Regions from separate parts of the Pseudomonas xanthosomatis genome, predicted to be linked through region 3. Evidence: predicted binding sites of a transcription regulator. Region 3 holds the regulator's gene; each other region holds the start of a gene.
What was found. Region 3 encodes FliA, which starts transcription of late flagellar genes. Its sites were predicted from a motif close to CTAAAGTTTNNNNNNNNNNNGCCGNTAA; they were not measured.
Positions count from the first base shown of each region.

Region 1: the regulator FliA is predicted to act here: its motif matches at 4,905-4,932, upstream of KSS93_RS19985 (methyl-accepting chemotaxis protein).
Region 2: the regulator FliA is predicted to act here: its motif matches at 4,933-4,960, upstream of KSS93_RS26015 (methyl-accepting chemotaxis protein).

Region 1 is NZ_CP077075.1:4,536,595-4,543,304, forward strand. It holds gene KSS93_RS19970 (NAD(P)/FAD-dependent oxidoreductase) at 144-1,706, shown strand; gene KSS93_RS19975 (RidA family protein) at 1,726-2,220, shown strand; gene KSS93_RS19980 (TonB-dependent receptor plug domain-containing protein) at 2,255-4,666, shown strand; gene KSS93_RS19985 (methyl-accepting chemotaxis protein) at 4,984-6,624, shown strand.
Region 2 is NZ_CP077075.1:5,887,342-5,895,828, forward strand. It holds gene KSS93_RS25985 (tetratricopeptide repeat protein) at 1-29, shown strand, start outside; gene KSS93_RS25990 (IS630 family transposase) at 102-1,199, shown strand; gene KSS93_RS25995 (SEL1-like repeat protein) at 1,488-2,264, shown strand; gene pcaG (protocatechuate 3,4-dioxygenase subunit alpha) at 2,360-2,965, opposite strand; gene pcaH (protocatechuate 3,4-dioxygenase subunit beta) at 2,977-3,696, opposite strand; gene ypfJ (KPN_02809 family neutral zinc metallopeptidase) at 3,897-4,784, shown strand; gene KSS93_RS26015 (methyl-accepting chemotaxis protein) at 5,048-6,967, shown strand; gene ggt (gamma-glutamyltransferase) at 7,097-8,487, opposite strand, start outside.
Region 3 is NZ_CP077075.1:4,903,083-4,911,569, reverse strand. It holds gene flhA (flagellar biosynthesis protein FlhA) at 45-2,174, shown strand; gene flhF (flagellar biosynthesis GTPase FlhF) at 2,186-3,496, shown strand; gene fleN (flagellar synthesis regulator FleN) at 3,611-4,444, shown strand; gene fliA (RNA polymerase sigma factor FliA) at 4,441-5,181, shown strand; gene KSS93_RS21615 (chemotaxis response regulator CheY) at 5,285-5,659, shown strand; gene KSS93_RS21610 (protein phosphatase CheZ) at 5,678-6,466, shown strand; gene KSS93_RS21605 (chemotaxis protein CheA) at 6,479-8,487, shown strand, end outside.

The DNA of each region.
Region 1 (6,710 bases), 370 kb from region 3:
AACCCTCATAAAGACCATTAAGTTCTGTAAACCGACCCCGACCTGGCGGAGGCAAATGGATGTGCGCCAACGTCGTCGGGCCCCGCCAGGGGTACGTCTGCCCTGTTGCGCACCTTCGCTTGAGACCTGAACGGAGACGCAACATGGGACTTTCCCGTAGAGACTTGATCGCCCGCATGGCCGCCATCGGCGGCTACTCGGCGGCGCTGGGCGCGCTGGGGCACAACGCCCTGGCCGCCACCTTCGAACCCCTGCAACTGGCCGCCAACGGCGGCAACGGCAAGCGCGTGGTGATTGTCGGCGCCGGCATCAGCGGCCTGGTGTCGGCCTACGAGCTGCGCAAGGCAGGCTTTGCCGTGACCGTGCTGGAGGCCCGCGAGCGGGTGGGCGGGCGGGTGTGGACCCTGCGCCAGGGCGACCGTATCGAGCACAACGACGGCACCACGCAAACCGTCGAATTCGACCAGGGGCACTTTTTCAATGCCGGCGCCGCGCGCCTGCCCAGCCACCACCTGACCATCCTCGGCTACTGCCGCGAGCTTGGCGTGGAGCTGCAGGTGCTGGTGAACAGCAGCCGCAACGCCCTGGCCCAGCCAGACCTCGCCCGCCCGCCACTGCTGCTGCGCCAGGCAGTCAACGACACCCGCGGCCACTTCAGCGAGCTGCTGGCGCGCAGCGTCAGCCGCAACAGCCTGGATGCCGAGCTCAGCGGCGGCCAGCGCAAGGCGCTGCTGGACTTTTTGAAGGTGTACGGCGACCTCGACAGCCAGCAGCAGTACCGCGGCTCTGTGCGCGCCGGCTACACGCGCTTTGCCGGGGCCGGCGACCAGACCCCGGTGCAGCGCCAGCCGGTGCCGCTGGACCAGTTGCTGGACAGCAACCTGCTGCTGCCGCTGGTGTTCGACGAGATTCCGGAATTTTCCTCGACCATGTTCCAGCCGGTGGGCGGCATGGACCAGATCCCCAAGGCCTTTTACCGCCAGGTGCAGGACAGCGTGCGCCTGGGCGCCGAAGTGCTGGGGGTGGAGACCGGCGAGCACGGCGCCAAGGTGGTGTGGCGCGACCGCAAAAGCGGCCAGCAACACGTGGAACACGCCGACTACGCCATCGTCACCCTGCCCTTGCCGCTGCTGGCCAATCTGCCGAACAACTTCGACGCGCCGTTCAGGCAGGCCATCGCCAGCGCCGAGGGCGACAAGGCCAACAAGGTGGCCTGGCAGTCGCCGCGTTTCTGGGAGACCGACTTCCAGATTTACGGCGGGCTCAGCTACATCAACCACGAGGCGCGCACCCTGTGGTACCCCAGCGACCACCTCAACAGCGCCCAGGGCGTGCTGGTGGCCACCTACAACACCGGCGCCGTGGCCCAGCAGTTCGCCGGCAAAACGCTGCAGGCGCAGATCGCCTCGTCGCGCCAGGCGGTGGAGTCGCTGCACCCGGGCCACAGCCACAAGCTGGGCCGACCGCTGGTGGTGAACTGGTCGAAAGTGCCGTTCAGCGAGGCGCCGTGGATCGTCCACGACGAGGTCGCCCAGCCCGGCTACGACACCCTCAACCAGCCCCAGGGCCGCACCTGGCTTGCAAGCGACGCCCTGGCCCATGGCGGCGTGGGCATCTGGCAGAACAGCGCCGCCGAATCGGCCCGCCGGGTCGTTGGCCTGATCGCCAGCCATGCCGCCCAGACCACCCGCGGCGCTGCCGCCTGACCCCACAGGAAACCCACCCATGCCTCGTCTTCTTCTGCTTGCCGGAGCGCTCATGTCGCTGACCCTCAACGCCCACGCCGACGGCATCAAACGTGTTGCGCCGCCTGGTTCGAACTTCCCGATTTCGCAACTGGTGACGGTGCCGGCCGGCAGCCAGCTGACCTTCATCAGCGGCACCCTGCCGGATGTGGCCGACCCCAACGCCGCCAAAGGCAGCATCGCCGCCCTGGGCAACACCGAAACCCAGGCCCGTTCGGTGCTGAAAAAACTGCGCACGGCCCTGCAAAGCCAAGGGCTGGGCCTGGGCGATATCGTGCAGTTGCGGGTGTTTCTGGTGGGCGACCCGGCCAACGGCGGCCAGCTGGACTTTGCCGGCCTGCAGGCGGCCTACACCGAGTTTTTCGCCACCGCCGAACAGCCCAACACCCCGACCCGCACCGCCCTCCAGGTAGTGGCCCTGCCACTGCCGGGCGCGCTGGTGGAAATCGACGCGATCGCGGCCAAGGCGCCCTGAGCGCGCTACCCCGCCAGACAAGGAACTGCGTGCAATGAAGCAAGCCTTTACCACTGCCCCGCTACTCACCATGGCGCTGGCCGCGGGGCTGCTCAGCGCCCCGGCCAGCGCCGAAGAACCTGCCGCCCAGGCCCTGGGCACGGTGATCGTCACTGGCAACCGCGGCAGCGAAAAACGTACCGTGACTTCAAGCCCGGTGCCGATCGACGTGATCAGCGCCAAGCAGCTGCAGGAAACCGGCAAACCCGGCCTGATGGAAGCCCTCAGTGCCAGCGTGCCGTCGCTGACCCTGCCGGAAAAAACCGGCTGGGACGCCAGCGGCATGGCCCGCGCGCCCAACCTGCGCGGTCTCAACGCAGCCCAGGTGCTGGTGCTGGTGAACGGCAAGCGCCGCCACACCAGCGCCACCTTGAACATTAGCGGCATCAACGCCGGCGCCGCACCCAGCGACCTGGACCTGATCCCCATCAGCGCCATCGACCATGTCGAGGTGCTGCGTGATGGCGCTGCGGCCCAGTACGGCTCGGACGCCATCGCCGGGGTGATCAACGTCATTCTAAAAGCCGACACCCGCGGCACCGCCGTGACCACCGCAGGCCAGGGTTACGACGGCAAGAAGCAGACCGTGCAGCAAAGCCTGAACAAGGGCTTCGAGATCGGCCGCGACGGCGTTGTGCAATTTGCCCTGGACGCCCGCAGCCAGAACGACGACAACAAGGCCAGCGCCAACGGCTACAGCCAGGCCGAGGCGCTGGAGCGCGCCGGCAAGGTGACCTACGGCGGCTACGGCACGCCGAAGATCAACCTGCTGACGCTGGGCTACAACGCCGAGCTGCCGCTGGAGGATGACCTGACCCTGTACTCGTTCAGCACCTGGTCGTACCGCAAGGCCGAGCAGGGCCAGAACTTCCGCCTGCCGACCATCGTCAACACCATCACCACCGGGCCCAACGGGCGCCCGGCCGGCTACACGCCCACCTGGTACATCGAGGAATACGACTACCAGGCGGCGTTCGGCGCCAAGGGTCTGGCCGGCGAGTGGGACTGGGACCTGTCCAGCACTTACGGGCGCAACACTGCCGAACAAGGCACCTGGAACAACCAGAACCCGTCGCTGGGCGAGGCCACCCCCAACCACTTCGAGTCCGGCACCTGGGTCAGCTCGCAGCTGACCAGCAACCTCGACCTGCACCGCAGCTACGAGGTGGGCCTGAGCAAACCGCTGGACTTCTCGTGGGGCCTGGAGCAGCGCCGTGACAGTTACCAGGTGCAGGACGGCGACTGGGCCAGCTGGGCCGACGGCGGCTACTGCGCGGCGCCCGGCAACTGCGCCTCGTCCGGCGCCCAGGTGACCAACGGCATCTCGCCGGCCGAGGCCACCAGTGCCAGCCGCAACAGCTATGCCGGCTACATCGATGTGGGCTTCAACCCGCTACCACAGTGGTACTGGGGCGCGGCGCTGCGCTACGAGCACTACGACCGCGGCATTGGTGCCACCCGCAGCGGCAAGTTGACCACCCGCTACGAGTTCACCCCGCAGTTGGCGGTACGGGCCACGGTGAGCAACGGCTTCCGCGCGCCGTCGCTGGCCAACAGCCTGTTCAGCGCCCGCTCCACCACCTACGGGGTGGTCAATGGCGTGTACCAGTCGATCAACTACGGCGTGCTGCCGGTGGGCTCGGCCGCAGCCCAAGCCCTGGGCGCCGAACCGCTGAAACCGGAAAAGTCGACCAACTACAGCCTCGGCCTGACTTGGCAGCCCAGCGAGCGCCTGGCCTTTACCGCCGACGCCTACCTGATCAACGTGCGCGACCGTATCACCCTCACCGGCACCCTGCTTGGCCCCGAAGTAACCGCCGCACTGCTGGCCAACGGCATCGACTCCACCTCTGGCGGGCAGTACTTCACCAACGGCGCCGACACCCGCACCAAGGGCCTGGACCTGGTGGGCAGCTACGACCACGACCTGGGCAGTGCCGGCACGGTGAAGTGGACGGCGGCGTTCAACTGGAACGAAACCGAGATTCTCGACTACAAGGAAAGCGTGAACATTCTGGGCACGCCCTATCAGCTGATGGACCGCCAGGCGCGCAACCTGCTGACCGAAGTGCAGCCGCACACCAAGCTGATACTGGGTGGCAACTGGCGGCTGGACCGCTACCGGGTGAACCTGGGGCTGACCCGTTACGGTTCGTGGCGCGAGGTCAACTCGGCCAGCGACCGCAGCCTGGACCGCGAGTACAAGGCGCGCTGGATCACCGACCTGGATGTAGGTTACCAACTGACCAAGGACCTGGAACTGGCAATCGGCGCGCGCAACTTGTTCGATGTGTACCCCGAGCGCCAGGCGCCGAGCAGCAAGACCATGGTCAAGGGGTATGGGGTGTATTCGCCGTACGGGTTTACCGGGGGGTATTACTTTGGGCGGGTGACTTATAACTTTTGAGGGTGGGCAACTAAGTACGCGCGAGGGCCACGAGGTGTTCGCCGATGGTTTTGCAGCGCCTACAAGATCGAGCGCCGCCCGCGCGGCGTTCGATCTCACAGGCGCTACGACGGTTGTGGCGAACACTTGGCAGCCCTGCCGCAAACTTCATTCACCACCAAACCGATTAAAATAATTAACAGCCCGCGAACTAACTTCCAGATAGTGCAACGGCACTCAATAGCCCCCACAACTTCCGCTAATGTTTTCCCCCATTCGTTCGATAACCAGAACACCCTCCTGCTTGAACTTCCAAGCCTTTGAACGGATTCTTTCACATGCTCCTGGGCAACCTCCGCCTGCAAACCAAGCTGTTACTGTCGCTCACCCTGGTCAACCTGATCAGCATCACCGCCTTCATCAGTTACGCCCAGTACTCCAAATCGCAGGATATTCGCCAGCAAATCGACAACCGCTTGCGCACGGTCGCCTACGCCGTGCCGCGGGTACTGGGTACCGACTACCTCACCCGTACCCGTGAAGCCAACGGCCTTAAGGCCGGTGAGTACGAAGCCCAGGTGCGCAACCTTGGCGAGTATGCGCGCGAGGTCAACCTCAAATATGCCTACAGCCTGATGGTCGATGCACAGGGCAAAGTGACTTACCTGGCCGACAGCGCCAATGCCGGCGACATTGCCGGCGGCACCTACTCCAGGCACCTGGAGCACTACAGCGACGCCAGCCCCGCGGTAATCGAAGCATCACGCAGCAACCAGGAGCAATTCGACGAGTACACCGACAGTTTCGGCAGCTTCCGCTCGATCTTCCTGCCGTTGCACAACGCCGACGGCCAGCAATACATCGTGGGGGTGGATGTCACCCTGGATGCACTGAATGCGGCCATTCAGGCCAGCCTCGAGCGTTTGCTGCTGATTGGCGCGGCGTCTTTTCTGGTCGGCCTGCTGTTGTCCTGGCTGGCCGCGCGCATGCTGGTGCGGGGCATTCACCACCTGACCGGGCAGTTGAACTACATCGCCGAACAGCGCGACCTGTCGACCACCGTCACGGTGCTTAACGGCGATGAAACCGGGCAGATGGGCAAGCACTTGGCCAACCTGCTTCAAGACCTGCGCCAAACCCTGGGCAACGCCTCCGGCATGGCCGAAAGCAACCAGCGCCTGGCGGAAATCTTCTTGCAACTGGCCGACGAAATAAACCTGCGCATCCGCCAGGCCGGTGGGCAGTTGGCCGATATCAACCAACACGGCCAGTCCATTCGCCAGGCCGCCGAGAACTCCTCGAGCCTGGCCGATACGGTGCGCCTGGACCTGAAATCCGCCGTTGGCGAACTGAGCCTGACCCATCAGGAGTTGAAGCGCCTGATCGGTGACGTGCACGGCAGCACCTCGGCGAGCATCGAGCTTGCCAGCGACCTGCAGCACCTGAGCCGCGAAGCGGAAAAGATCGGCCAGGTGCTGCAGATGGTCGCTGCCATTTCCGACCAGACCAACCTGCTGGCCCTCAACGCTGCCATCGAGGCGGCGCGCGCCGGTGAAGCCGGCCGCGGGTTCGCGGTGGTGGCTGACGAGGTGCGCAAGCTGGCCGGGCAGACCCAAGGGGTGCTGAACGACGCCAACCAGGTCATCAATAGCGTCACCAGCGGCATACGCCAGATTGCCGAACGCATGAGCAGTACCGCCGAGCAGTCGCGCAGCCTTGCGCAGAGCTCCGACAGTACCCTTGGGGTCATCGACGGATTGGTGCGCCAGATGGGCCAGGTCAGCGGCGCCATGGACCGCGCACTGACCAGCAGTGAAGAAATCCAGCACGCGGTCACCGACATCGCCGGGCGCCTTGGCGGCATGCATGAAAGCTTTGCACATACCTCGCAGGGGATTGCCGAGATCCACGATTCGGCGACCACGCTGGGCAGCACGGCCAGGGCGCTCAAGGGCGGTTTGAGTGCGTTTCGTACCTGAGGTCTGAACTCAGCCCGGGAAATGAACAAACCACAACTCATTGATTTAGCACGGTCTCTGTGGGAAGCGGCCTTGTGTCGCGATGG
Region 2 (8,487 bases), 980 kb from region 3:
CTCTCTATAGAATGAAACTGGGACTCTAGTGTCCTGTCTCGGAAATAACTTAACCCACTTGAGCTACGCTTCGTTGGTCAGCCACAACGAGGAGTGGAGCCGTGAACTCTCAAGCCATTGTGCTCAGTGACGATGAGCAGGTTGAGTTGAGCCGGCGGGTTCGCTCGGCGACCATCAGCCAGCGCGACGGTCGCCGAGCGCGTGTAATCTTGCTGGCTGCTCAAGGTCATTCACGTAACGAAATCGCTGAATTGACCGGCCTCTCCGTTGTTTCGATCACCCGCTGGTGCAAGCGTTTTCAAGCCCAGCGCCTACAAGGCTTAGTGGATTTGCCTGGGCGAGGACGCAAAACTTCCTTACCTGCCGAAGCTTTGAAACGAACGCTTGAGCAGGTCACTCAACCACGCATTGGCCAACCTCGTTGGAGCTGCCGCAGCATGGCGCGAGTCGCCGGTATTTCGCCTGCCAGCGTCCAACGAATTTGGGCCGCGAACGACATCAAACCGCACCTGACTCGCACCTTCAAACTGTCCAATGACCCGCATTTCGAAGAGAGATTCTGGGACGTCATTGGACTGTATCTGGCGCCACCGGATAAAGCGCTGGTGCTCTGCTGCGATGAAAAGAGCCAGGTTCAAGCCTTGCAACGCACGCAACCAGGCTTGCCATTGGGCATTGGCCACATCCGCACACAGACCCATGACTACGTTCGTCACGGCACGCTAACGCTGTTCGCGGCCATGGATTACCTCCAGGGTCGGCTGATCAGCAGCATCGAAACACAGCACCGGCATCAGGAGTGGCTGGCTTTCCTGAAAAAGATCAACCGGGAAACACCCAAGAACCTGCAATTGCACTTGATCGTGGATAACTACGCCACGCACAAGCATCCGGTCGTCAAGGAATGGCTCAAACGTCATCCACGATTTCATCTGCACTTCACCCCGACCTCAAGCTCCTGGATGAACATGGTTGAACGCTTTTTCCGGGACATCACCGTCTACCTGCGCGATGGCAGCTTTAGTTCGACACGCGAACTGGCTAGCTCCATCACCGCGTTCTTGGCGCTGCACAACGCTCAGCCCTGCCGGTACGTCTGGAACGCGAAAGGTGAAGACATCTTGCGCAAGATCCAGAGTGCCCGAGACGCGATGGCAGGCGCGATGAAAAAGAACGTTTTATCTGAGACGGGACACTAGGAACAGACACCCCACTGCGCAAGAACTTGCGCACTCCCCCTGACAAAAACGCCCCCAGCCAATACCCGAGGCCAATGACCACGCGGCATAGAGCCCCAGTGCGCAACTTTTTACACAGTACTGCGCAAGAAGTTGCGCACTTTTACAACCATTTTCCGCGTTTTGTCGGCCCACGCTGCCCTGCATTGTCCGCGAGCCCTTGAGCGGCAAGGGGGCGGCGCTTTATGGCATGCAACTTGAAACGTCACCTTTAACCGGCCCACCGCCCCACTGCACATTCAAAAGCACATGACCCGACCGCTCAACCGAAAAAGCCTCCTCCCCCTGCTGCTCTGCCTGGCACTCGGGCACTCGCCATCAACGGGTGCCGCCACCCTTGCCAGCTACACCCAGGCGGCCAACCAAGGTGACGTGCAGGCCATGTTCCAGCTGGCCCGCCAGGCCAATAACAGCGCGCAAGGGCTGACCCAGGTCCAATGGAAAACCCGTCTGCACACCAAGGCCGAACAGGGCGACAGCGAAGCCATGCGCCTGCTCTGGCGGCTGGATGACAAGCTGGGCTGGCTCAAGCAATCCGCCGAGGCGGGCAATACCATGGCGCGCTGGCAACTGGCCCGGCAGTACCAGGCCGGCCGTTCGCTGTTCTGGCCGGGCCAGCGCCAGCAGGCCATCGAGAAATGGCTGAGGCTTGCCGCCATGGCCAACCTGCCCCAGGCGCAGGTGGACTACGCAGCGCTGCTGGCAGCGCGTGGTGAGTTCGACCAAGGGCGTGGCTGGTATGTGAAGGCGGCCGAGCAAGGCCATGTCGCGGCCGTGGCCGGTTATGCCTACATGCTGGAAACCGGCGGGCCGTACCGGGTGCAGAAGGACTTGGTCAAAGCCTTTGCGCTGAATGTGCAGCTGCTGGCGCTCGGCAGTGGCTCCGAGCTGCGCCGCAATGCCGAATACAGCCTGGAGTCGCTGGGGTATGAGATGACTGCCCTGCAACTGGAACAGGCGCGGCAGTTGGCGGATGAGTGGCGGCGCACGCACCCGCCGTTGCGGGTGGCTGAAGAAAGGTTGTAACTGGGTGCAGGCTTGGGTTGCCTGCACCGGCCCTATCGCCGGCAAGCCGGCTCCTACACGGGATCGCGCAGCTTGCCAGCGATGGGGGCATCAGGTCAGAAGTCGAAGAACACCGTCTCGCCTTCGCCCTGAATGCGGATATCGAAGCGATAGGCGGTTTGCCCGTTCACCTCGCAACGCTTGGCAATCAGCGTTTCACGCCGCTGCGGCTGCTCGATCAGGTTGAGCACCGGGCACTTTGCGTTGGCCTCGGCTTCGTCGTCGAAGTACAGCCGGGTGTGCAGGTGAATGTTGATACCCCGGGCGAACAGGCTGATGTTGATGTGCGGCGCCATGGGCACGCCAGCGGCGTTGTTGACCACCCCCGGCTTGACCGTGTGCAGCGTCCACTCGCCGGCATCGAAAGTGGTGGCGGTACGGCCGAAGCTGTTGAAAGCGTTCTCCTGGTTGTAGTCGTCCTGATACTGGCCGTTGGCATCGGCCTGCCAGACTTCCAGGAACGAATCGCGCACCAGGTGGCCATTGCCGTCGTATACCTGGCCGAGCAGCAGAATGTGCTCGCCGCTGGCATCGGGCTTGGCCAGGCGGTTCCAGATTTCCTGGTGGCGAGTGGGGTTGCCGGCCGCTTCCAGGGCCAGGCCAATGTGCACGTAAGGGCCGGCGGTCTGCGAGGGGGTTTCCGGCAGCAGTTCGATAGGCATGTCGGGTGTCCTCAGCGGTTTTCGAAGTGGGTCTGGCGCTGGCCGCGCAGCACGATGTCAAAGCGATACGCCAGGCAGTCCATCGGATTGGCGGCGCTCATGTCCAGCTTGGCGATCAGTTGCTGCACCGCCTCGGGGTTGGCGATCGACTTGACGATCGGGCACATCGGGATCAGCGGGTCACCCTCGAAATACAGCTGGGTGATCAGCTTGGTGGCGATCGACGGGCCGCTGACCGAAAAGTGGATATGCGCCGGGCGCCAGTCGTTGGGGCCGTTGCGCCACGGGTAGGGGCCGGGCTTGATGGTGCGGAAGCTGTAGTAGCCGTCACGATCGGTGAGGCAGCGGCCGACGCCGCCGAAGTTCGGGTCCAGCGGCGCCAGGTAACGGTCGTTCTTGTGCCGGTAGCGCCCGCCGGCGTTGGCCTGCCACATTTCCACCAGGGTGTTGGGCACAGGCTTGCCGTATTGGTCGAGCACCCGGCCGGCGACGATGATGCGCTCGCCGATGGGCAGGCCGCCGTTGCTGAAGTTCAGCAGCAAATCGTGGTCGTGCTCGCCGAAGCGCAGGTGCGAAAAGTCAGGGCCGGTGGTTTCGCTGATCGACTGCGGGATGCTTACCAGCGCCTGGCGCGGGGAGCGGGCGATGGATGTCTTGTAGTCAGGCGTGAAGGCCTTGGGGTGCCAGTTGCGATCACGGATCACGAAGCGGCTGGTGTCCTGGGCGGGCATGCCGGTTTCCTCTCTTGGAATTATCGAAGCGCCTGGGCGTGGCAGGCGGACTTGCAGTTTCCGGCAGGTGTGACGGGATGAATATTGAATTCCGCGGTCACAGGCATAACCATTTGGTTATGCAGATAGCCATAGCGCAACACCGCCGCCAGCGCTGATCTAATCTTTTGACTTCATGTTGCAAAACCGGAGAGCACTTCATGGAATGGCGAAAAGGCCGACGCAGCGACAACGTGGTCGATGCCCGCGGCGAAGGTGGCGGTGGCGGCGGCATGCGTTTCGGCGGCGGCAAGGGCCTGGGGCTCGGTGCCATCCTGCTGATCGTCGGCATCGGCTGGCTCACCGGGCAGGACCCGCTGCAGATCCTCGGCCAGCTGGCCGGGCAGATGGAGCAGCAGCAGAGCGTGCCGGCCGGTGCCGGCGGCAAGGCGCCACCGGCCAATGATGAGCAGGCCGAGTTCGTCGCCTCGATCCTGGGCGACACCGAAGACACCTGGAAGGCCCTGTTCGCCCAGGCCGGCAAGCAATACCGCGACCCCAAGCTTGTGCTGTTCAGCGGCCAGGTGAATTCGGCCTGCGGCTTTGCGTCGTCTGCCGTGGGGCCGTTCTACTGCCCGGCCGACCAGCGGGTGTACCTGGACATGGCGTTCTTCCGCGAGATGGAAACCCGCTTCAAGGCCGCTGGCGACTTTGCCCAAGCCTATGTGATCGCCCACGAGATCGGCCACCATGTTCAAACATTGCTGGGCGTATCGGCCAAGGTTGACGCCGCGCGGCGCAGCGGCCAGCGCATGGAGGGCGACAATGGCCTGCTGGTACGCCAGGAACTGCAGGCCGACTGCCTGGCCGGAGTCTGGGCCTACCAGGCGCAAAAACGCCTGAACTGGCTGGAGCCGGGGGATGTCGAGGAAGCGCTGAACGCCGCCAATGCCATTGGCGATGACCGCCTGCAGCAACAGGGCCAGGGCCGCGTGGTGCCCGACTCGTTCACCCATGGCACCTCGCAGCAGCGGGTGCGCTGGTTCAAGGCCGGTTTTGCCAGTGGCAACCTGAACCAATGCGATACATTCGCCGCGCGAAGCCTTTGAGTTGCGGGGCCGCCGTGCGGCCCATCGCGACACAACGCCGCACCCGCCGGCATGCCAGCGCAGGTATTAGCCGCTGCGCCCAGCAACGGCGGGAAAAGCAGCCCTAAAACCACATTTTTTCAACAGGTTATAAATCTGCTGAACGGCGTTTCAGCTTCCGCAGCGCTTGCCGATAACACCTGCACGAATCAGCAGGGCCCTGCACAACAACAACGCCCGCGATTTGAGATCAAGTGAGCGAAATCAAATTCGGGAGAGCGTGCATGAACAGCTGGTTCGCCAATATCAGCGTAAACCTCAAACTCGGCCTGGGCTTCGGCCTGGTGCTGGTACTGACCGGCCTGTTGGCCCTGACCGGCTGGAACAGCCTGGGCAGCCTTATCGACCGCAGTAACTGGATGGGCGATATCGGTCAGCTCAACAAATACCTGACCGAGCTGCGCGTAGCCCGCCTGCAGTACATGATCGCCAACGGCGACGATGCCTCGGCGGCCAACACCCAGACCAAGCTGGATGCCTTCAGCAAGCAGCAGGAATACCTGGTCAACACCTTCAAGAGCCCCGAGAACGTCAAGCTGCTGCGCGAGCTGGGGCAGACCGTCAGCGAGTACAAGGTGTCGCTGAACAAGATGCGCGCCGGCTACAAGACCTCCACCGCTGCCCGCGAGGCGATGAACGTTTCGGCGGTCAAGGCCGACGAGGCCATGGACACCCTGAGCCAGGACGTGATGGCCCGCAGCGAAGCCGACAGCGTGCGCCTGGCGCAGTACCAGCTGATCAGCAAGGCGCGCCAGCAACTGCTGCAGGTGCGTATCGACGTGCGCGGCTACATTGCCGACAACACCGCCACCAACGAGCAGGCCGCGCTGCGTCAGCTCGACGGCGCGCTGGCAGAAGTGGACACCCTCAAGCGCGAACTGCCCAACGAGGCGGCCCGCGTGCAGCAGTTCGAGCAGTCGGTGCAGGCCTACCGCGACGCGGTGCGCCAGTTCCGTGATGCGGTGGCCGCCATCGCCACCGCCCGCGCCGAAATGACCGTGCAGGGCGCCGACATCGTCAAGACCAGCGATGCGCTGTACGCCATCCAGCTGGAGCGCCGCGACATCGAAAGCGCCCAGGCCCGCAACATGCAGATCTTCGCCACCCTGCTGGCGCTGCTGGTGGGCGTGCTGGCTGCCGTGCTGATCACCCGCCAGATCACCCGCCCGCTGCGCGAAACCCTGGACGCCGTGGAGAAGATCGCCGGCGGCGACCTCACCCAGAACCTGCGCGTCACCCGCCGCGACGAGCTGGGCGTGCTGCAACAGGGCATCGGCCGCATGGGCACCACCCTGCGCGAGCTGATCACCGGTATCCGCGATGGCGTCACCCAGATCGCCAGCGCCGCCGAAGAGCTGTCGGCAGTGACCGAGCAGACCAGCGCCGGCGCCAACAGCCAGAAGGTCGAGACCGACCAGGTGGCCACCGCCATGCATGAAATGGCCGCCACCGTGCAGGAAGTGGCGCGCAACGCCGAGCAGGCCGCCATGGCCGCCACCAACGCCGACGGCGAAGCGCGCAACGGTGACAAGGTGGTGGGCGAGGCGATCAGCCAGATCGAACGCCTGGCCACCGAGGTCAACCGCTCCACCGAAGCCATGAACCTGCTGCAGCAGGAAAGCCAGAAGATCGGCAGCGTGATGGACGTGATCAAGTCGGTGGCCGAGCAGACCAACCTGCTGGCGCTGAACGCCGCCATCGAGGCCGCCCGCGCCGGTGAAGCCGGGCGTGGTTTTGCCGTGGTCGCCGACGAGGTGCGTGGCCTGGCCCAGCGTACCCAGCAGTCCACCGAAGAAATCGAGGGCCTGATCGCCAGCCTGCAACAGGGCACCCAGCAGGTGGCCGACGTGATGAGCGGCAGCCGCAGCCTGACCGACAGCAGTGTGGAGCTGGCGCGCAAGGCCGGTGGGTCGCTGGAGAACATCACCCGCACGGTGTCGAACATCCAGTCGATGAACCAGCAGATCGCCGCCGCGGCCGAGCAGCAGAGCGCCGTGGCCGAAGAGATCAGCCGCAGCATCCTCAATGTGCGTGATGTGTCGGAGCAAACCGCCTCGGCCAGCGACGAGACCGCCGCTTCCAGCGTCGAGCTGGCGCGCCTGGGCGGGCACCTGCAGATGCTGGTCAGCCAGTTCCGCGTCTGACTTCAACAGCCTGGGGCCGCCTTGCGGCCCATCGCGGCACAAGGCCGCTCCTACAGGAATGTGCGGTCCCCTGTAGGAGCGGCCTTGTGCCGCGAAAGGAGGGCAACGCCCTCCCAAGGCTGCAGCGTCTTACTTGACGATCAACCCCACCCCGCGGCCCCGCGGGTCTGACGCGGTCTCAAGCTTCTGCCCGGTGACCCGGATCGCCTGGATATCGCCCATCTCCCAGCCCTGATCTTCCAGCACGTAGCCCATCTTCTTCAGCTCGTCCGCCACCTTGCCGGTGAGCGGTGCATAGCTGTCAAAGTAGATGGTGTCCTTGGGCAGCAACTGGTGATGCACGCGCTGCGCCGCCACGGCCTTTTCCAGCGGCATGCCGAAGTCGTACAGGTTGTTCATCACCTGGAAGATCGAGGTAAAGATGCGCGAGCCGCCCGGCGTACCCACCACCAGCACCACCTGGCCGTCACGGGTGATCAGGCTCGGGCTCATCGACGAGAGCATGCGCTTGCCCGGCTCGATGGCGTTGGCATCACCGCCCACCACGCCGAACACGTTGGCCGCACCGGGCTTGGCGCTGAAGTCGTCCATTTCGTCGTTGAGCAAGAAGCCCGCGCCCTTCACCACCACGCCGCTGCCGTAGTCGAGGTTGAGGGTGTAGGTGTTGCTCACCGCGTTGCCTTGCTTGTCGACGATGGAGAAGTGCGTGGTCTGGTGCGGCTCCAGGCCCGGCTTGACCTTGTCGGTGTCGGAGATGGCATCGGGGTTGACCTGTGCGGCGCGCTTGGCCAGATAGTCCTTGGCCATCAGCTGGTCGACCGGCACCTTTGTGAAACCGGGGTCGCCGAGGTAGTCGGCGCGGTCGGCGAACACACGTTTTTCGATTTCGGCGAGCAGGTGGATGTACTTGGCCGAGTTGTGCTCGACGCCCTTGAAGTCCGCCGCGCGGTCCTCCTTGATGCCCAGCAGCTGGGCCAGGGCCACGCCGCCAGAGCTTGGCGGCGGCGCGGTGTAGACCACGTTGCCGCGCCAGTTGATGGCGATCGGGTCGCGCCACACGGCCTTGTAACCGGCAAGGTCTTCTTTGGTGATCAGGCCCTTGTCGGCCTGCATCTGTGCCACCAGCAGGTCGGCGGTCTTGCCCTGGTAGAACTCGCTCACGCCCTTGTCGGCAATGCGCTCCAGGGTTTGCGCCAGCTCCGGCTGCTTGAACAGCTCGCCGACCTTCATGTTGCCAAAGTAGTCATTGAAGTTGGTGGCGGTCTTGAACAGGCCCTGGGCGTCGTCGCGGTACTGGTACTGCTTCTGGGCGATCTTGAAGCCGTTTTTCGCATAGCCGATGGCCGGGGTGAGCAGCTCGCTCCACTTGAGCTTGCCGAACTTCTGGTGCGCCTCCCACAGCCCCATCACGGTGCCCGGCACACCGGCGGCGCGGGCTCCGACCAGGCTCAGGTTCTCGATGACCTCGCCCTTGTCGTCCAGGTACATGTTGCGGGTGGCGGCCTTGGGCGCCACTTCGC
Region 3 (8,487 bases):
AGGCGCCACGCAGGCGTCAAAGTTTTGCTTGAAGAGGACTCGCGGTGGATCGCACTCAGTTAATCAGCAGCGCCCGTAACAACCTGGCCGGTCTCGGCCGGGGCAATCTCGGCGTGCCGCTGCTGCTGCTGGTGATGTTGGCAATGATGATGTTGCCGATACCACCGTTCCTGCTCGACGTGTTCTTCACCTTCAACATCGCCCTGTCGATCGTGGTCCTGCTGGTCTGCGTGTACGCCCTGCGCCCGCTGGACTTCGCCGCCTTCCCCACCATCCTGCTGGTGGCCACCCTGCTGCGCCTGGCGCTGAACGTCGCCTCCACCCGCGTGGTCATGCTCCACGGCCAGGAAGGCCACGGCGCTGCGGGCAAGGTCATCCAGGCCTTCGGTGAAGTGGTGATTGGCGGTAACTACGTGGTCGGTGCGGTGGTGTTCGCCATCCTCATGATCATCAACTTCGTGGTGGTGACCAAAGGTGCCGGGCGTATCTCCGAGGTAAGCGCACGCTTCACCCTCGACGCCATGCCCGGCAAACAGATGGCCATCGACGCCGACCTCAACGCCGGCCTGATCGACCAGGCCCAGGCCAAGGCGCGCCGCGCCGAGGTGGCCCAGGAGGCCGAGTTCTACGGCTCGATGGACGGTGCCAGCAAGTTCGTCCGCGGCGACGCCATCGCCGGCCTGCTGATCCTCTTCATCAACCTCATCGGGGGCATGCTCATCGGCATGCTGCAGCACGGCATGACCTTCAGCGATGCCGGCAAGATCTACGCCCTGCTGACCATCGGTGACGGTTTGGTGGCGCAATTGCCATCACTGCTGCTGTCCACCGCCGCCGCGATCATGGTCACCCGTGCCTCGGGCTCCGAGGACATGGGTAAGCTGATCAACCGGCAGATGTTCGATTCGCCCAAGGCGCTGGCCGTCTCGGCGGCCATCATGATAGTCATGGGCCTGGTGCCGGGCATGCCGCACATTGCCTTCCTCAGCCTGGGCGCCGTGGCTGGCGGCGCTGCGTACCTGGTGTGGAAGAAGCAGCAGAAGGCCAAGGCCGTGGCCCTGCAAGAGGTCCAGCGCCAGCAGGAACTGCTGCCTTCGCCGCAGCGCGCCATGGAAACCAAGGAGCTGGGCTGGGACGACGTCAACCCCATCGACATGATCGGCCTGGAAGTCGGCTACCGGCTGATTCCGCTGGTCGACCGCAACCAGGGCGGTCAGTTGCTGGCGCGGATCAAGGGCGTGCGCAAAAAACTCTCCCAGGACCTGGGCTTTCTCATGCCCACCGTGCACATTCGCGACAACCTCGACCTGCAGCCCAGCGCCTATCGCCTGACGCTGATGGGGGTGATCCTGGCCGAGGCCGAGATCTACCCGGACCGCGAGCTTGCCATCAACCCAGGCCAGGTGTACGGCACCCTCAACGGCATCGCTGCCCGTGACCCGGCGTTTGGCCTGGAGGCGGTGTGGATCGACCTGGCCCAGCGCGCCCAGGCGCAGTCGCTGGGCTACACCGTGGTCGATGCCAGTACCGTGGTCGCTACCCACCTCAACCAGATCCTGCAGAAGCACTGTCATGAGCTGATCGGCCATGAAGAAGTCGTGCAATTGCTGCAGGTGCTGGCCAAGGCCTCGCCGAAGCTGGCTGAAGAAGTGGTGCCGGGCGTCATTTCCTTGTCGGGGCTGCTGAAGGTTCTGCAAGCGCTGCTGTCCGAGCAGGTGCCGGTGCGTGACATCCGCAGCATTGCCGAAGCCATCGCCAACAATGCCGCCAAGAGTCAAGATACCGCCGCGCTGGTGGCCGCCGTGCGTGTCGGCCTGTGCCGCGCAATCGTGCAAAGCATTGTCGGCGTTGAGTCCGAGCTGCCTGTGATCACCTTGGAGCCAAGGTTGGAACAGATCTTGCTCAATAGTCTGCAAAGGGCCGGACAGGGTCAGGAAGATGGTGTTCTTCTTGAACCGAGCATGGCCGAAAAGCTTCAGCGTTCGTTGATCGAGGCAGCCCAGCGCCAGGAAATGCAGGGCTTGCCGGCCATCCTTCTGGTAGCCGGCCCGATCCGAGCCATGCTGTCGCGCTTCGGCCGCCTGGCTGTACCGAATTTGCATGTTTTGGCGTATCAGGAAATACCTGACAACAAGCAAGTCACCATCGTTGCCACCGTGGGGCCTAATGGCTGAGGTAGTGGGTTATGCAAGTTAAGCGTTTTTTCGCCGCTGATATGCGTCAGGCCATGAAGCTGGTCCGGGATGAGCTCGGCTCCGATGCCGCCATCATCGGCAACCGGCGCATCGCCGGCGGTGTCGAACTGACGGCCGCGCTGGACTACAAGCTGTCCGCCCTGGCCCCGCGCGTACCCAACGCCGAACTCGAGGACGAGCTGCGCAAGACGCAGTCGCGCATCGTCACCGCCCAGGCCGAAATCGACGGCCGCAGCGAGCTGGGCGAGGGCAATCGCCAGCTGTTCGCCGGTTTGTCGCTGACCGCCTCCGAGCCGCTGGTCGAGCCCCATGTCGAAGCCCCGGCGCCTGCCGCTGCGCCTGCACCGGCGGCGGTCGATACCCGCGTGTTCGACGCCATGCGTTCGGAGCTGTCGGGCCTGCGCGAGCTGCTTGAAGTGCAGCTCGGCTCGCTGGCCTGGAGCCAGCTGCAGGGCAACAAGCCGCAACAGGCCAACCTGTGGCGCCGCCTGCAGCGCTTGGGCCTGTCGGGCGGCCTGGCCCGCGAGCTGCTGGAACTGACCGCCGAAATCGAAGAGCCGCGCCAGGCCTGGCGCATGGTGCTGGCGCACCTGGCGCGCATGATCGAAGTGCCGTCGGTCGAACCGATCGAGGAGGGCGGGGTCATCGCCATGGTCGGCCCGGCCGGCATGGGCAAGACCACCACCCTGGCCAAGCTCGCTGCCCGTTACGTGCTCAAGTACGGTGCCAACAACCTGGCACTGGTGAGCATGGACAGCTTCCGTATCGGCGCCCAGGAGCAGCTCAAGACCTTGGGCCGTATCCTCAACGTGCCTGTCACCTACGTCGACCCGGGCGAGTCGCTGGCCCAGGCCCTGGAGCCGCTGCTGCGCAAGCGCGTGGTGCTGATCGATACCGCGGGCCTGCAGGCCAGCGACCCGGCCCTGCGCATGCAGCTGGAAACCCTGGCTGGCCGCGGCATCGCCTCGAAGAACTACCTGGTGCTGGCAACCACCAGCCAGAAGCAGGTGCTGACTGCCGCTTATCACAGCTACAAGCGCTGTGGGCTGGCAGGGTGCATCCTGACCAAACTGGACGAAACGGCCTGCCTCGGCGAAGTGCTGAGCCTGGCCATCAGCCACGAACTGCCGGTGGCCTACCTGACCGATGGCCCGCGCATTCCGGATGACCTGCAATTGCCGCGCAAGCACCAGCTGGTCAGCCGTGCGGTGAGCGTGCAGATGCAGGACGAGCCCAGCGAGGAGGCAATGGCCGACATGTTCGCTGATCTCTACCACAACCCCGGCAAACGGGCGGGTTGAGGGTGAATACTGTGCAAAGTACCTACATCATGGGGTTGCCCGGCCGGTCCATGGCCGCGAGCGTTCAGCCCCTCATGTGGCTTGGGTTCAAGCGAGACAAGGTAAACAACAGACATGGGTAGCATGCATCCCGTACAGGTGATCGCCGTCACCGGTGGCAAAGGTGGCGTCGGCAAGACCAACGTTTCAGTGAACCTGTCCCTGGCGCTGGCTGAACTCGGCCGCCGGGTCATGCTGCTCGACGCCGACCTGGGCCTGGCCAATGTCGACGTGTTGCTCGGTCTCACCCCAAAACGCACCCTGGCCGATGTCATCGAAGGCCGCTGCGAGCTGCGCGACGTGCTGTTGCAGGGCCCGGGCGGTGTACGCATCGTGCCGGCCGCCTCTGGCACCCAGAGCATGGTGCACCTGGCCCCGGCGCAGCACGCCGGGCTCATTCAGGCCTTCAGCGAGATCGGTGACAACCTCGACGTGCTGGTGATCGACACCGCTGCAGGTATCGGTGACTCGGTAGTCAGCTTTGTCCGCGCCGCGCAAGAGGTGCTGCTGGTGGTGTGCGACGAGCCCACCTCGATCACCGACGCCTACGCGCTGATCAAGCTGCTCAACCGCGACTACGGCATGAACCGTTTCCGCGTGCTGGCCAACATGGCCCAGAGCCCGCAGGAAGGGCGCAACCTGTTCGCCAAGTTGACCAAGGTCACGGACCGCTTCCTCGACGTCGCCCTACAATACGTCGGCGCGGTGCCTTACGACGAATGCGTGCGCAAGGCTGTGCAGAAGCAGCGGGCGGTCTACGAGGCCTTCCCTCGGTCCAAGTGTGCGCTGGCCTTCAAGGCCATCGCGCAGAAGGTCGACAGCTGGCCGCTGCCTGCCAACCCGCGCGGGCACCTGGAGTTCTTCGTCGAGCGTCTGGTACAACCCACCAGTGCGGGGCCGGTGCTATGAGTGCGAGCGGTTTCAAGATGTACAGCAAGGCGTCCAAGGACGCCCAGTACGAGCTGGTGGAACGTTACGCGCCGCTGGTCAAGCGCATCGCCTACCACCTGCTGGCGCGCCTGCCGGCCAACGTGCAGGTCGAAGATCTGATCCAGGCCGGCATGATCGGCCTGCTGGAAGTCGCCAACAAGTACGACGCCAGCAAGGGTGCCAGCTTCGAAACCTACGCAGGTATCCGCATCCGCGGCGCCATGCTCGACGAGGTGCGCAAGGGTGATTGGGCACCTCGTTCGGTGCACCGCAACACGCGCATGGTCAGCGACGCAATTCGCGCTGTTGAAGCAAGATCGGGCCGTGACGCTAAAGATCACGAGGTTGCTGCCGAACTCCAATTGAGTCTCGATGATTACTACGGGATTTTGAACGATACCTTGGGCAGCCGCCTGTTCAGTTTCGACGACCTTTTGCAGGACGGCGAACACGAGGGGTTGCACGAGGATGGAGCGAGCGGGCAGCTGGAGCCGTCGCGTGACCTGGAAGACGAGCGCTTCCAGGGTGCGCTGGCCGATGCGATCGCCAACCTGCCGGAGCGTGAACGCCTGGTGCTGGCGCTGTACTACGACGAAGAGCTGAACCTCAAGGAAATCGGTGAGGTCCTGGGGGTCAGCGAATCGCGGGTCAGCCAGCTGCACAGCCAGTGCGCCGCGCGTCTGCGCAGCCGCCTTGGGGAATGGCGGGCGCGTTGAACCCCGGTTCGATGCAGTCGTTTTTTGTAGTGCCGAATTGATTGAGCGCGCGCTCGGCGCCGAGCGCGTTAAAGACTGCTTGGAGGTCTAATTGAACAAAGACATGAAAATCCTCATCGTTGACGACTTTTCGACGATGCGGCGGATCATCAAGAACCTGTTGCGTGACCTGGGGTTCACCAACGTCAAGGAAGCTGATGACGGCAACACGGCACTGCCGATGCTCAACAGCGAGAACTTCGATTTCCTGGTAACCGACTGGAACATGCCCGGCATGACCGGTATCGACCTGCTGCGCGCCGTGCGTGCAGATGAGCGCCTCAAGCACCTGCCGGTGCTGATGGTCACCGCCGAAGCCAAGCGCGAGCAGATCATCGAAGCCGCCCAGGCCGGCGTCAACGGTTACGTGGTCAAGCCATTCACCGCCCAGGCGCTCAAAGAAAAGATCGAGAAGATCTTCGAACGCGTCAACGGCTGAGTCACGTCAGGGGGCGCAATGGAGTCAACCAACAACTCTCTGGGTGAGTTCGAAACTACCCTGAAGAAGCATGCCCAGGAACTGGTCGAAAGCCTCGAGCGCGGCCGGTTCGGTGATGCGGTGCAACTGATCCACCAACTGAACCAGACCCGCGACCGCGGGCTGTATCAGGAAGTCGGCAAGCTCACCCGCGAACTGCACAGTGCAATCGTCAACTTCCAGATCGACCCGGCCATGCCGCAGGCCGAGGAAGTGTCGCAGATCACCGATGCCACCGAGCGCCTCTCCTACGTGGTTCGCCTCACCGAAGGTGCGGCCAACCGCACCATGGATCTGGCGGAGGCGTGCACCCCGGTGCTCAACGACCTCGCCGCCGAGGCCCAGAGCCTGTCCGCCGACTGGCAGCGCTTCATGCGCCGCGAGGTGGCAGCGCCTGAATTCCGTGAGCTGGTCAAGCGGGTCGACAGTTTCCTGACGCAAAGCGCCGAAGGTAACCAGAAAGTCTCCAGCCACCTCAACGATATCGTCCTGGCCCAGGATTATCAGGATCTCACCGGCCAGGTGATCAAACGGGTGACCGCCTTGGTCACCGAAGTCGAAAGCAATCTGCTCAAGCTCGTGCTGATGGCCAGCCAGGTCGACCGCTTTGCCGGTATCGAACATGACCACCAGCAGCTGCGTGCTGAAAAAGATCAAGAAAAACATCCGACTCGGGGTGAAGGTCCGCAGATTCATGCCGATAAGCGTGAAGACGTCGTGTCCAGTCAGGACGATGTCGACGATCTGCTGTCCAGCCTGGGTTTTTAAGGAGCACGTTTAATGAGCTTCGGCGCCGATGAAGAAATCCTCCAGGATTTCCTGGTAGAAGCCGGCGAAATCCTCGAGCAACTGTCCGAGCAACTGGTCGAGCTGGAAAGCCGGCCTGACGATGCGGACCTGCTCAATGCGATTTTCCGCGGTTTCCACACTGTAAAAGGGGGCGCCGGCTTCCTCCAGCTCAACGAGCTGGTGGAGTGCTGCCACATCGCCGAGAACGTGTTCGACATCCTGCGCAAAGGTGAGCGCCGGGTCGACGCGGAACTGATGGATGTGGTGCTCGAGGCACTCGACACGGTCAACAGCATGTTTGGCCAGGTGCGCGAGCGCAGCGACATCACCCCAGCCACCCCGGAGCTGCTGGCCGCGCTGTCGCGCCTGGCCGAGCCCGGCGGTGCCGAGGCGCCTGCCCCTGCGGCGGCGCCTGAGCCGGTGGCCGAAGTCGCCGCCGAGGCAGACATTACCGACACCGAGTTCGAGCAACTGCTCGACTCGCTGGACGCGGTCAAGGCCGAAGCGGCCGTGCACGAGCAGATGCAGGGCGAAGTGGTCAGCGGCAACGGTGACGAAATCACCGACGCCGAGTTCGAATCGCTGCTCGACCAGTTGCATGGCAAGGGCCAGTTCAGTGCGCAAGCACCGGCCAGTGCACCGGCCGCAGCGCCGGCTGCCGGCAGTGACGAAATCACCGACGCCGAGTTCGAGTCGCTGCTCGACCAGTTGCACGGCAAGGGTAACTTCGCGGTCGACTCGTTGCCGGCTGCCAGTGCAGCACCTGCTGCCGCGCCTGCCGGTGACGACATCAGCGAGCACGAATTCGAAGCGCTGCTCGACCAGTTGCATGGCAAGGGCAAGTTCGGTGGCGCTGCGGCAACTGCCGAAGCCCCTGCTGCTGCGGCGGTGGCTGCTGCGCCGAAAGCCGACGCCGCGCCTGCCGCCAAGCCGGCACCTGCTCCGGCAGCCGCTGCTGCGGCCAAGCCTGCTGCCGCTCCGGCCCCGGCCCCGGCCCCGGCCCGCGCACCTGCACCTGCCGCCGAAAAACACGGCGCCAGCGAAGCGGAAACTACCGTACGTGTGGACACCGCGCGCCTGGACGAGATCATGAACATGGTCGGCGAGCTGGTACTGGTGCGTAACCGCCTGGTGCGCCTGGGCCTGAACAGCGGCGACGAGGCCATGTCCAAGGCCGTGTCCAACCTCGACGTGGTCACCGCCGACCTGCAGACCGCAGTCATGAAGACCCGCATGCAGCCGATCAAGAAGGTCTTCGGGCGCTTCCCGCGCCTGGTTCGCGACCTGGCCCGCCAGCTCAAGAAAGAGATCAACCTGGAGCTGGTCGGTGAAGAGACCGACCTCGACAAGAACCTGGTCGAAGCCCTGGCCGACCCGCTGGTGCACTTGGTGCGCAACGCAGTCGACCACGGTGTCGAGATGCCCGACGAACGCGAGGCTTCGGGCAAGGCCCGTACCGGCCGCGTGGTGCTGTCGGCCGAGCAGGAAGGCGACCACATCCTGCTGTCGATCTCTGACGACGGCAAGGGCATGGACCCAAGCGTGCTGCGTGCCAAGGCCGTGGAAAAGGGCCTGATGGACAAGGACGCGGCCGACCGCCTGAGCGAGTCGGACTGCTACAACCTGATCTTCGCCCCGGGCTTCTCGACCAAGACCGAGATTTCCGACGTGTCCGGCCGCGGTGTCGGCATGGACGTGGTGAAGACCAAGATTTCCCAGCTCAACGGCTCGATCAACATCTTCTCGGCCAAGGGCCAGGGTTCGAAGATCGTCATCAAGGTGCCGCTGACCCTGGCGATCATGCCGACCCTGATGGTGATGCTGGCCAATCAGGCGTTCGCTTTCCCGCTGGTCAACGTCAACGAGATCTTCCACCTCGACCTGTCGCGCACCAACGTGGTCGATGGCCAGGAAGTGGTGATCGTGCGCGACAAGGCGCTGCCGCTGTTCTACCTCAAGCGCTGGCTGGTCCAGGACCAGGCGCACGAGGAGCAGCACGA